Regions from separate parts of the Methylorubrum populi genome, predicted to be linked through region 2. Evidence: riboswitches for the same ligand, from Rfam matches in the RefSeq annotation. Region 2 holds a riboswitch; each other region holds the start of a gene.
What was found. A riboswitch is a leader RNA that binds a small molecule or an ion and turns the genes downstream of it on or off. The one in region 2 is predicted to bind cobalamin.
Positions count from the first base shown of each region.

Region 1: it holds a riboswitch for cobalamin, as region 2 does, so the genes downstream of both, MPPM_RS01200 (TonB-dependent receptor) here and MPPM_RS07310 (CbtB domain-containing protein) in region 2, are expected to answer to the same signal.
Region 3: it holds a riboswitch for cobalamin, as region 2 does, so the genes downstream of both, MPPM_RS05700 (TonB-dependent siderophore receptor) here and MPPM_RS07310 (CbtB domain-containing protein) in region 2, are expected to answer to the same signal.

Region 1 is NZ_AP014809.1:268,324-271,570, reverse strand. It holds gene MPPM_RS01210 ((2Fe-2S)-binding protein) at 1-272, opposite strand, end outside; gene MPPM_RS01205 (hypothetical protein) at 407-1,003, shown strand; cobalamin riboswitch at 1,157-1,351, shown strand; gene MPPM_RS01200 (TonB-dependent receptor) at 1,476-3,247, shown strand, end outside.
Region 2 is NZ_AP014809.1:1,590,436-1,593,682, reverse strand. It holds gene MPPM_RS07325 (LysE family transporter) at 1-263, shown strand, start outside; gene cobO (cob(I)yrinic acid a,c-diamide adenosyltransferase) at 391-993, opposite strand; gene cobU (bifunctional adenosylcobinamide kinase/adenosylcobinamide-phosphate guanylyltransferase) at 995-1,528, opposite strand; cobalamin riboswitch at 1,595-1,795, shown strand; gene MPPM_RS07310 (CbtB domain-containing protein) at 1,836-2,015, shown strand; gene MPPM_RS07305 (CbtA family protein) at 2,046-2,804, shown strand; gene MPPM_RS07300 (DUF1636 family protein) at 2,797-3,204, shown strand; gene cobW (cobalamin biosynthesis protein CobW) at 3,201-3,247, shown strand, end outside.
Region 3 is NZ_AP014809.1:1,228,400-1,231,646, forward strand. It holds gene MPPM_RS05700 (TonB-dependent siderophore receptor) at 1-1,909, opposite strand, end outside; cobalamin riboswitch at 2,016-2,232, opposite strand; gene MPPM_RS05705 (DUF2778 domain-containing protein) at 2,587-3,247, shown strand, end outside.

The DNA.
Region 1 (3,247 bases), 1.3 Mb from region 2:
TGCACCGGGTGGAGCTTGTCCGGGCCGCCGAGGCCTTCGAGGGTCACGATCTTCGCCCCCGCTTTCAGGCCGGAAACCGGGGTGATGCAGGAGCGCACCGCCTGCCCGTCGATATGCACCGTGCAGGAGCCGCACTGGCCGAGGCCGCAGCCGAAGCGCGGGCCGTGCAGGCCGAGATCGTCGCGCAGCACGTAGAGAAGCGGTGTTTCGGGGTCATCCACGGTCACGCGCGTCGCGTTCCCGTTCACGTCCAGCGACATCTGCTGCGCCATCGGGCGTCTCCCTGGAACTATTCTCGAATGCTGGGCCTATACCCGGCGCGGGGCCGGGGCAACGCGACCGGATCGCAGCCAGCGTCTCATTTTCGCAGCGGCCCGATCCGGCTCGGCGCCGCCAGGGAGGTTCCATGTTCTCGTCCGGCTCCCGCCGTTTGGCCCTCGCCGTCGCGCTTGTTCTGGGAGCCGGCCGCGCCGGCGCCGCCGAACCGATCGCGCAGGATTGGCCGGAGCCCGCACGCAAGGCCGCGGCGGCGTTGGTGGAGAAGTACGGCCCTCCGCAGGAGCAGACGGCGACTCTGCTGATCTGGCACCGTAATGGACCCTGGATCCGAACCGTGGTGCACAAGGTGGGGGCCGAGCACGATTTTCCGGCCAAGCACAGCGACGTCGTGGAGCAGATCCTTCCCTACAAAGTGCCGCTCAACCTCTACAGCGCAGTGGCGACCTTCAACGGCAGCGTGATCCCGGATCGGACCCGAGGCACGCTCACGGCCTTCGGTGAAAGTGAAGCCGGGAACGTGCTCAGCCTGAACCTCGCCCGGTCGGTGGTTCGGGGCGAACTCACACCGGAACAGGCGCGCGAGAAGCAGGTCGCTGCGACTCGGGAAATGGGGGAAGGGAAGACGCCCGAATTGGCCACGAAGCTGACGCTCGAACAGCAGCAGGAGGGTGACGTGTCAGACCCGGACACGGCGATGATCCTGCCGCCGGGCCGCACGCCGTAGCTGCTGTGCCCGCGATTTGGGCCAGTGCCTCAGAAGTAAAGCGCGGCCGGCACGACGTCGGATTCGGCGCACCCATTCCCTCGCGCCGCATCGTTAGCCCCATCGACATGGCATCCGCTGGCCGAGATGGAATTGACAGCACCTTCCGGCGGCGAATAGCTAGGCTTCGACGGTTCCCTTCGGGGATCAAAAGGGAACGCGGTGAGGGGTAACCCGATGCCGCGGCTGCCCCCGCAACTGTGAGCGGCGAGCCTTCCGCCACCATGTCACTGGGCAGCCTCGCCCGGGAAGACGGTGAGAGGGCAGCGACCCGCGAGCCAGGAGACCTGCCGTCAGTCGTGGTCACACGCGAAACGCGTCGGGCGGGGTGTCCTGGCGGGTGTCGAAGCCCCGCCATTCCCGAGAGGAGGCGGTGCGCCGAGGCCTCGTTCGCGGTGACGTGCCACTGCCGTTGCCCGAGGCGTCTCGTACCATGTTGCCTGCTTTTCGCACCCGCTCGCCCGCCGAGCGTCTGCCCGCTGCGCTTTTGCTATCGACCGGCGCTCTCGCTCTGAGCTCGACCCTTCTCGCGGCACAGGAGCGCGCGGCGATCACCACGGAGCCGCATGCCGTCGCGCTGGAGGAGCTGGCCGTACAAGGGACCGGGTCCGGCACACGGCTTCTGGCGCGCACGCCCTACACGGCGGCGCCGACCGGGCTGAATCTCACCGCACCGAGCCGCAGCGGCAGCCGCCTCGACCTCTCGCCGCTGGAGACGCCCGCGAGCGTCGAGATCATACCGGGCCAGAAGATCCGCGAGCGCGGGCAGGAGACGGTGCAGGAGGCGATCACCCAGAACGCCGCCGGCATCACGACGATCGGCGCGCCCGGCAACGGTCTCGGCGCCTACACTTCCCGCGGCTTTGCCGGCGTCAATTCGGTCATGCAGCTCTATGACGGAACCCGGCTCTATGTCGGCGCCGGTACGATCACCTACCCGTTCGACACCTGGAACGTCGATCGCATCGAGGTGCTGCGCGGGCCGGCTTCCGTGCTGTACGGCGACGGCGCCATCGGCGGCGTCATCAACGTCGTGCCCAAGAAGCCGGTCGCCGTCCCGATCAACGCCGCACGCGCCGCTCTCGGATCGGACGGCGTGAAGCGCCTTGCCATCGATAGCGGTGGACCCATCGGCGAGAACGTCTTCTACCGCCTCAACGTCAGCGCCAATCAGGCCGACGGCTGGCTGCGCCAGAACGGCGACTTCGCCAATCTCGCGGTCTCGGGCGCTGTGCTCTACCAAGCCACGCCCGACCTCGCCTTCACTCTGTCGCACGATTACGGCTACCAAGAACCGTTGCGCTACTTCGGCACCCCGCTGATCGGCGGCCGGATCGATCCGCGAACCCGGTTCAACAACTACAACGTCAACGACAGCCGCATCGTCTTCGAGGACAACTGGACCCAGTTCAAGACCGAGTGGACGCCCACCGCCGACATCACGATCCGAAATACGGCGTACCGTCTCGTGTCGGATCGGCACTGGCGCAATGTCGAGAGCTACGCCTTCGTGCCGAGCACAGGCCTGATCCGCCGGACCAGCCCGATCGAGATCTTCCATAATCAGGAACAGATCGGCAATCGCTTCGATGCCGCCTTCAAGGGCGAGCTGTTCGGCCTGCGCAACGAGTTCGTCGCCGGCTTCGACGTCAACCACATCAAGTTCTCGCACACCAACAACTCGCCCTATCGCGGCGAAACCAGCGTCGACCCGTTCGTTTTCAGTCCGGGCATCTTTTCCAGCCTCGACCCGACCACGCTTGGCTATCTCACCAGTTCGAATCAGTACTCGCTCTTTGCGGAGAACCGTCTTGTGCTGTCCGATCAGCTCTCGCTGATCGCCGGCGTGCGCTATGACGCGCCCACGGTCCGCCGGGAGGATCCACGCAGCCCGTCGGCCGGATTCACCAAGGATTTCAGCGCGCTCAGCTATCGCTTCGGTGCGGTCTACAACCCAACGCCGGACAGTTCGCTCTACGCAAGCTACGCCACCGCCGTCGACCCGGTGAATTCCCTGATCACCCTGACGCTGGCGCAGAAGGATTTCAAACTCTCGACCGGCGAGCAAATCGAGATCGGCTACAAGCAGTCGTTCTGGGAAGGCCGCGGCGAGTTCACCTTGGCCGGTTACCGGATCAAGAAGGACAACTTGCTGACGGTGGATCCGCTGCGGCCGTCCGTCTCGGTTCAGGTCGGCAGCCAATC
Region 2 (3,247 bases):
CGCTGAACCCGAAGACGACGATCTTCATCGTCAGCCTATTCATGCAGGTCGTCCAGCCAACGACGCCGCTCAGCATCCAGATCGGCTACGGTGCCTTCATCTCGGCCGCGCACATCGTCTGGTTCGTGCTCGTCGCCTTCTTCTTCTCCGCCGGGGGCGTCAAACGCCGCATCCTGCGCGTGCGGCACTGGATCGATCGGGTGTTCGGTGGGATGCTGGTTCTCTTCGGGGTATTGTTGGCGCGGACGAGCTTGGCACGCTAACTTCTCGTCCCGTCGCCGCCGGCTTTCCGTGCAGCCCGTCCAGAAACCGGACGGGAAGCCTCCACAGCCCTTCGCAGCGACAATCTGATTGGGTTGGCATCCCAGTCTCACGAGACCACACGCACCCTCAGAACTCGATCCCCTCCTGCGCCTTCACCCCCGCCGAAAAATGGTGCTTCACGCTGCCCATCTCGGTGACGAGGTCGGCGGCCTCGATCAGGGCCGGCTTGGCGTTGCGGCCGGTCACCACGACGTGGAGGTCGGGGCGGCGCGCCTGCAATTCGGCGACGACCGCGTCGAGGTCGAGATAGTCGTAGCGCAGGGCGATGTTCAGCTCGTCGAGGACGAGCAGGCGGATGCTGGCGTCCGCCATCAGCGCCCGCGCCGTCTCCCAGGCGTTGCGGCAGGCGGCGATGTCGCGGGCCTTGTCCTGGGTCTCCCAGGTGAAACCCTCGCCGAGCGCGTGCCACGCGATCCGGTCGCCGAAGCTCTTCAGGGCGCGGGCCTCGCCGGTGTCCCAGGCGCCCTTGATGAACTGCACCACCCCGACCCGGTGCCCGCGCCCGAGCATGCGCAGCACGAGGCCGAGGGCGGCGGTCGTCTTGCCCTTGCCGGGGCCGGTATGGACGATGAGCAGACCCTTCTCGATCTTTTTGGACGCGACCTCGGCGTCCTGCACCGCCTTGCGCTTGGCCATCTTTTCGCGGTGGCGCGTATCGTCTTCGCTCATCTCAAGGATTCTCGCGTGAGGGTTTGACCGTCAGCGGCAGCCCGGCGACGGTGAGCACGACCCGGTCGGCGTCGCGGGCGAGCCGCTGGTGCAGCCGCCCGGCCGCATCGCGGAACCGGCGGGCGAGCGCGTTGTCCGGCACGATGCCGAGACCGACCTCGTTGGCCACCAGCACCAGCGGGCCCGCCGCCGCGGCGCAGGCCCGCGCCAGCGCCTCGGTGGCCGCGTCGAGATCGGCCTCGGCCAGGAGCAGGTTGGTGAGCCAGAGCGTGAGGCAATCGACCAGCACCGGCCCGGTCGCGGCGGCCACCGCCTCCGGCAGCGCCGTCGGCACGTCGAGGGTGCGCCACGATTCCGAGCGGCGCGCGCGATGTTCGCCGATGCGGACGCGCATCTCGTCGTCCCAGGCCTGCGCCGTGGCGATGTAGAGCCAGGGGGCGGGGCAGGCCTCGATCAGCCGCTCGGCAAAGGCGCTTTTGCCCGAGCGCGCGCCGCCGAGCACCAGCGTCATCCGGTCGGGTGCAGCCTCCGTCATGGCCGTCCGTTTGCACCGGGCTGAGGCCCTCACGCAATGGCGCTTTGCATGGGCACCGACTCCGCGTTACAAGCGGCGGGTGACGGTGCCCCGGCGACGGGGTGAAAAGGGAATGCGGTGAGAGGCTTTTTCGAAAGTCCCGATTCCGCGGCTGCCCCCGCAACTGTGAGCGGCGAGTTCCTGCCACGAGCCACCGGGTGTTCCGGGAAGGCGGCAGGCACGATACCAGCCGCGAGCCAGGAGACCTGCCGTCTGAAACGTTCTGTCCTCGAACGCCGCCGGTGGGGCGGCCGGAGCCCGTGACCCGATGACGACTGCGACCCTTCAGACCCAGGCCACCACCCGCTCGGCCGAGGGCGCCCGCGCGCTCATCGTCGCCGCCTTCCTCGGCCTCGGTCTCGTCTTCGTGGCGGGCTTCGCCCCGGCCACCGTGCTGCACAACGCGGCGCACGACTTCCGCCACGCGCAGAACTTCCCCTGCCACTGATCCGCGCATCCAGCGGCTCAAAGCGGTTCCATGATCACCCGGTTGCTGTCGGCGGCGCTCGTCGCCGGCTTTCTCGCGTCCGTCGTCGCGACGGGCCTTCAGCTCGCGCTGACCTCCCCGCTGATCCTTCAGGCGGAGACCTACGAGGGCGCGCATGCCGCCCTCGCGCCGTCCCCCGCCGCCCCCTTCGCCTCGCTGATCGTCCCGGCCCATGCCCATTCCCACGGCGAGGGTGGGCATGACCACGGCAAGGCGGACGAGTGGCAGCCCGCGCCGGGCCTGCAGCGCATGGCCTTCACCGGGCTCGCCACGCTGGTCGGCGGCGTCGGCTACGCCCTGCTGCTCGCGGCGGTGATGCTGGCGCTTCGCCGCGATCCGACCCCGCAGGGCGGGCTCGTCGTCGGGATCGCCGGCTTCCTCGCGGTGGCGCTCGCCCCCGCCATCGGCCTGCCGCCGGAACTGCCCGGCATGGGCGCCGCGCCGCTCGTGCTGCGCCAGTCCTGGTGGCTGATGACGGTGATCGCCACCGGCCTCGGCCTCTACCTGATCGCCGTGCGGCGGGTGCCGCTGACGATCCTCGGCGGCCTCGTCCTGATCGTCGCGCCGCATCTGGCGGGCGCGCCGCAAGCGATCGACACGGTCTCGTCGCAGGTGCCCCCGGCGGCGGCTGCGCAATTCGCCGCGCGCTCGCTCGCCATCGGCTTCGTGTTCTGGGCGGTGATCGGGCTCGCCTATGGCTGGGCCTGGGGGCTGTTCGGCCGCGAGGCGGGTGCGCGTGCGAATGCCTGATCCCGACACCGCGGTCCTGTCCGTCTGCACCACCTGCCGCGCGGCGGGGGACACCTCCGAGCCGCGCGCCGGGGCCAAGTTTCTGGCCGCGCTGCTCGCGGAGGCCGAGCGCGAGCCGGTGCCGGGCCTGACGATCGAGGGGGCCGAATGCCTCTCGGTCTGCAAGCGGCCCTGCACCGTGGCGGTCGTCTCGCCCGGCCGCTGGACCTACGTCTACGGCGACTTCGACGCCCTCGAAGATCCCGACACCTCCGCCCGCACCATCCTGGCGGGTCTGCGTCGCTACCTCGAGACCCCCGACGGCGTCGTGCCCTGGCGCGAACGGCCGGAGGCGTTTCGCAAGGGCGTCGTCGCCCGCATCCCGCCGCTCAAGGCGGCCCGAGGGGAGACCCCATCATGAGCCTCGTCGAAAAGATCCCCTGCACCATCGTCACCGGCTTCCT
Region 3 (3,247 bases), 360 kb from region 2:
GCACGTTGATGAGCGGCGTGCCCACCGGCAGCACGTTGTCCTTGGTCACCGTCGCATCGGCGAAGACGTAGCCCGCCAGCAGCTTGATCTCCGGCGTGATCTGGCCGGCGGCGGTCAATTCGAAGCCCTGGCTGCGCACCCCGCCGGCGGCGAGCGAGAAGGCGCTGTTGTTGGGGTCGGGCGTCAGCACGTTCTGCCGGTCGACGAGGAAGGCCGTGCCGGTGAGCGCCAGCGCGCCGCCGTAGAGGTCGAGCTTGGCCCCGACCTCGTAGCCGATGCCGGTCTCGGGGGCGAACGGGCCGTCGCGGGCCACGGCCGCCGCGTCGGGGCCGATATTCGGCCGGAAGCTCGTGCCGACATTGGTGAAGAGCGCGAGTTCCGGCGTCGGCTGGTAGACGAGGCCCGCCCGCGGGGTCGCCGCGAAATAGGTCTGGTCGACCTGGGAGCGCGGGATGCGCTCGCGGAAGGACTGCCCGAAGAAGTCGAAGCGCACCCCCACCAGTGCCTTCCATTCCGGGCTGAGGCTGATCTGGTCCTGGGCGTAGAGGGCGGTGTTGGTGATCCGCTCGAGGTTGTTGCGCGGGATGGTGATCGGCGGCAGCGGCTGGCCGTAGCGCGGATCGTAGATGTCGATGGCGTAGGGGCTCGTGCGGAAGTTCGAGCGGTTGTAGACGACCCGGCTGTCGGTGCTCTCGCGCTCGAAGCCGAGCAGCATCGTGTGGCCGATGCCGGCGGTGTCGAAGCGCCCGACCACCTCCGCTTGAGCGATTGCCGTGTCCCAGCGGTAGTCGCGCAGGTTGCGGTCGCGCGAGACGGTGCGGTTGTCGGCGGCGATGGCGCGGATCTCGGCGGATTCGCCCTCCAGCGTGCCGGTGTTGAAGTGGGTGGCGAGCCGCATCTGCCAGTCGGCGTTGAAGCGGTGATCGACCCGCACCTGCATGGTGTTGCTGGTCTGGTCGGTGCTCTGGCCCGGCTCGCCGAGGAAGCGTGAGATCGGCAGCAGCCCGAGCCGCCCGTTGATCGCAATGACGCCGCGGTCGAACACGATGCGGTTGCGCAGGAACTCGGTCTCGACGGTGATCCGCGTGTCCGGCGTGATCTGCCAGCTCAGGACGGGGGCGACGAGCAGCCGGTCGCCGTCCACGAAGTCGCGAAAGCTGCCCTGGCGCCCGGCGGCGAGGTTGAAGCGGTAGAGGAGCGTGCCCTCCTCGTTGAGCGCGCCGCCGGAATCGACCGTGCCGCGGAACTGCCCGAACGAGCCCCACAGGCCCCCCATCTCGACGAAGCGCTCCGCGGTCGGCTGCTTGGTGATGATGTTGACGAGGCCGCCCGGATCGCTGCGCCCGAACAGGCCGCCGCCGGGGCCTTTCAGCACCTCGATCCGCTCGACGTTCTGCGTGTCCGGCGGGGGCGGCGTGCCGCGGTTCAGGGGAAAGCCGTTCTTGTAGATCTCGGAGGTGGTCACGCCGCGGATGGCGTAGCTGAACACCGAGAGGCCGCCGAAATTGTTCTGCTGCGCCACACCCGGCGTGTAGTTGAAGACGCGGTCCACGCGGGTGGCGGCGAGATCGGTGATGACCTCCAGCGGCGCCACGGTGACGATCTGGGGCACGTCGCGCTGGGGCGTATCGGTCTTCGTGCTGCTCACCGCGCGGTCGGCGCGGTAGCCCGGCGTCGGGCCGATCAGCCCGATCGTGCCGGCCGCCGCCGTCCGGCCGTCCGGCGCGCCGTTGCCGACACCCTGGCCACGCCCCTCCCCCTCCACCGCCAGCTCGTCCAGGACCACCGAGTCCTGCGCCCGCGCCTCCGGGCCGGGCAGGCCGGCGCAGAGCAGCGCGGCCAGCATCCAGCGTGGGCGCCGGGCCGGCTTCGCATCAGTGACGGCATTCAGGCTCGTCCGAACTCTCACGGGGTGCGCTCTGGCTGTGCGGACGCGAATTCAGGCGGATGCCCGATCGCGAGCGCATGAACATGCACTCGCCGCTCGGGCACGCCGCCGGAACACCCCGCCCGGGAGACATCATCGCGCCGAGGCAGGTCTCCTGGCTCACGGGTCCGCACCTCCGTCCCGGCCTTCCCGGTGCCGCGCACCAGTGACCATCCCTGACAGGGGCTCGCCGCTCACAGTTGCGGGGGCAGCTTCGGCTTCGCCCGGACGCGCTTACCGAATTCCCTCTTAGCCCCGGCTGCATCTGGAGATGCAGCCGGAGAACCTTGGCTATCGCAACTTCGCTGCACTGCGGCGGGGGGTCAACCTGTCGGCCGATGAAATGTAACAACATAACATCGCCTGTGGCAGTCTGGGCACATGTCCCGGCGGCCGATCAGAAGCCGGACCTACGGCCTTCCGACCATCGATGACATCGTCGGCGGCCCGGCCCGGCTCCGGCAATTCGGGGGCGAACGGCTTTTGAACGGATCCGGCTGCGATTTAGGCAAGATTAACCAAGATCCCGTTCAATGACGAAGGCTTAAGGTTGTTCCTTTCCTAATCGGCGAAGCCCTCTCGATTGTCATTCTGGCACATGTCAGCCGGAAACGACGATGGGAGGCCGTGCGGGATCCGCGTTGTCGAGTACCGCCCGCATGGACATCGCCGAGCTCGTCCAGAGTCGCTCCGCCCGGCCCGTCGTCCGCCGTCGGCGCGGGCCGCCTCTCGCGGCGCTCGCGCTCACCGCGCTCGGCGGCCTCGCTCTGGCCGGAATGCTGCAGCCGCAGGATGGCACCGCGCCCGACCCCGCGCGGACCGCCCAGGTCTTGAACGAGGCCGAACCGGCCAATCCCGCACCGGCGGCGTCCGGCACCCTCGCCTGGATGCTCGACCCCGCGCCGGTCCTCGACGGCGCCACCGGCGGCTTCGTCCAGCCGGTTCCGGCGGCCTCCGCTTTCCGGACGCCGACGACGCCCGAGCCGGCCGCGACGCTGGCCGCCCTCCCGGCGGCTCAGATTGCCGAGGTGCCGCCCGCCGTCACGCCGCGCCCGTCCGCGCCGACCGCCCGCGTCGCGCTCACCGTGCCGCTGCCGCTGCGGCGTCCCGAGGAATTCCGCTTCGAGCCGCGGACGCAGACCGCGCAGTCCGCGCAAACCGCCCGCGGGGCGTCGAACCGGGTCGCGGCCGCCTCCGCGGCGCGTGCCTCGGCCGAGCCGACCCGCAGCGTGTTCAGCGCCGCGGTGACCGACGACCGCTCCTTCTTCGAGAAGATGTTCGACCTGCCCGGCTCCTCGGCGCCCGCACCGGCCTCGAACA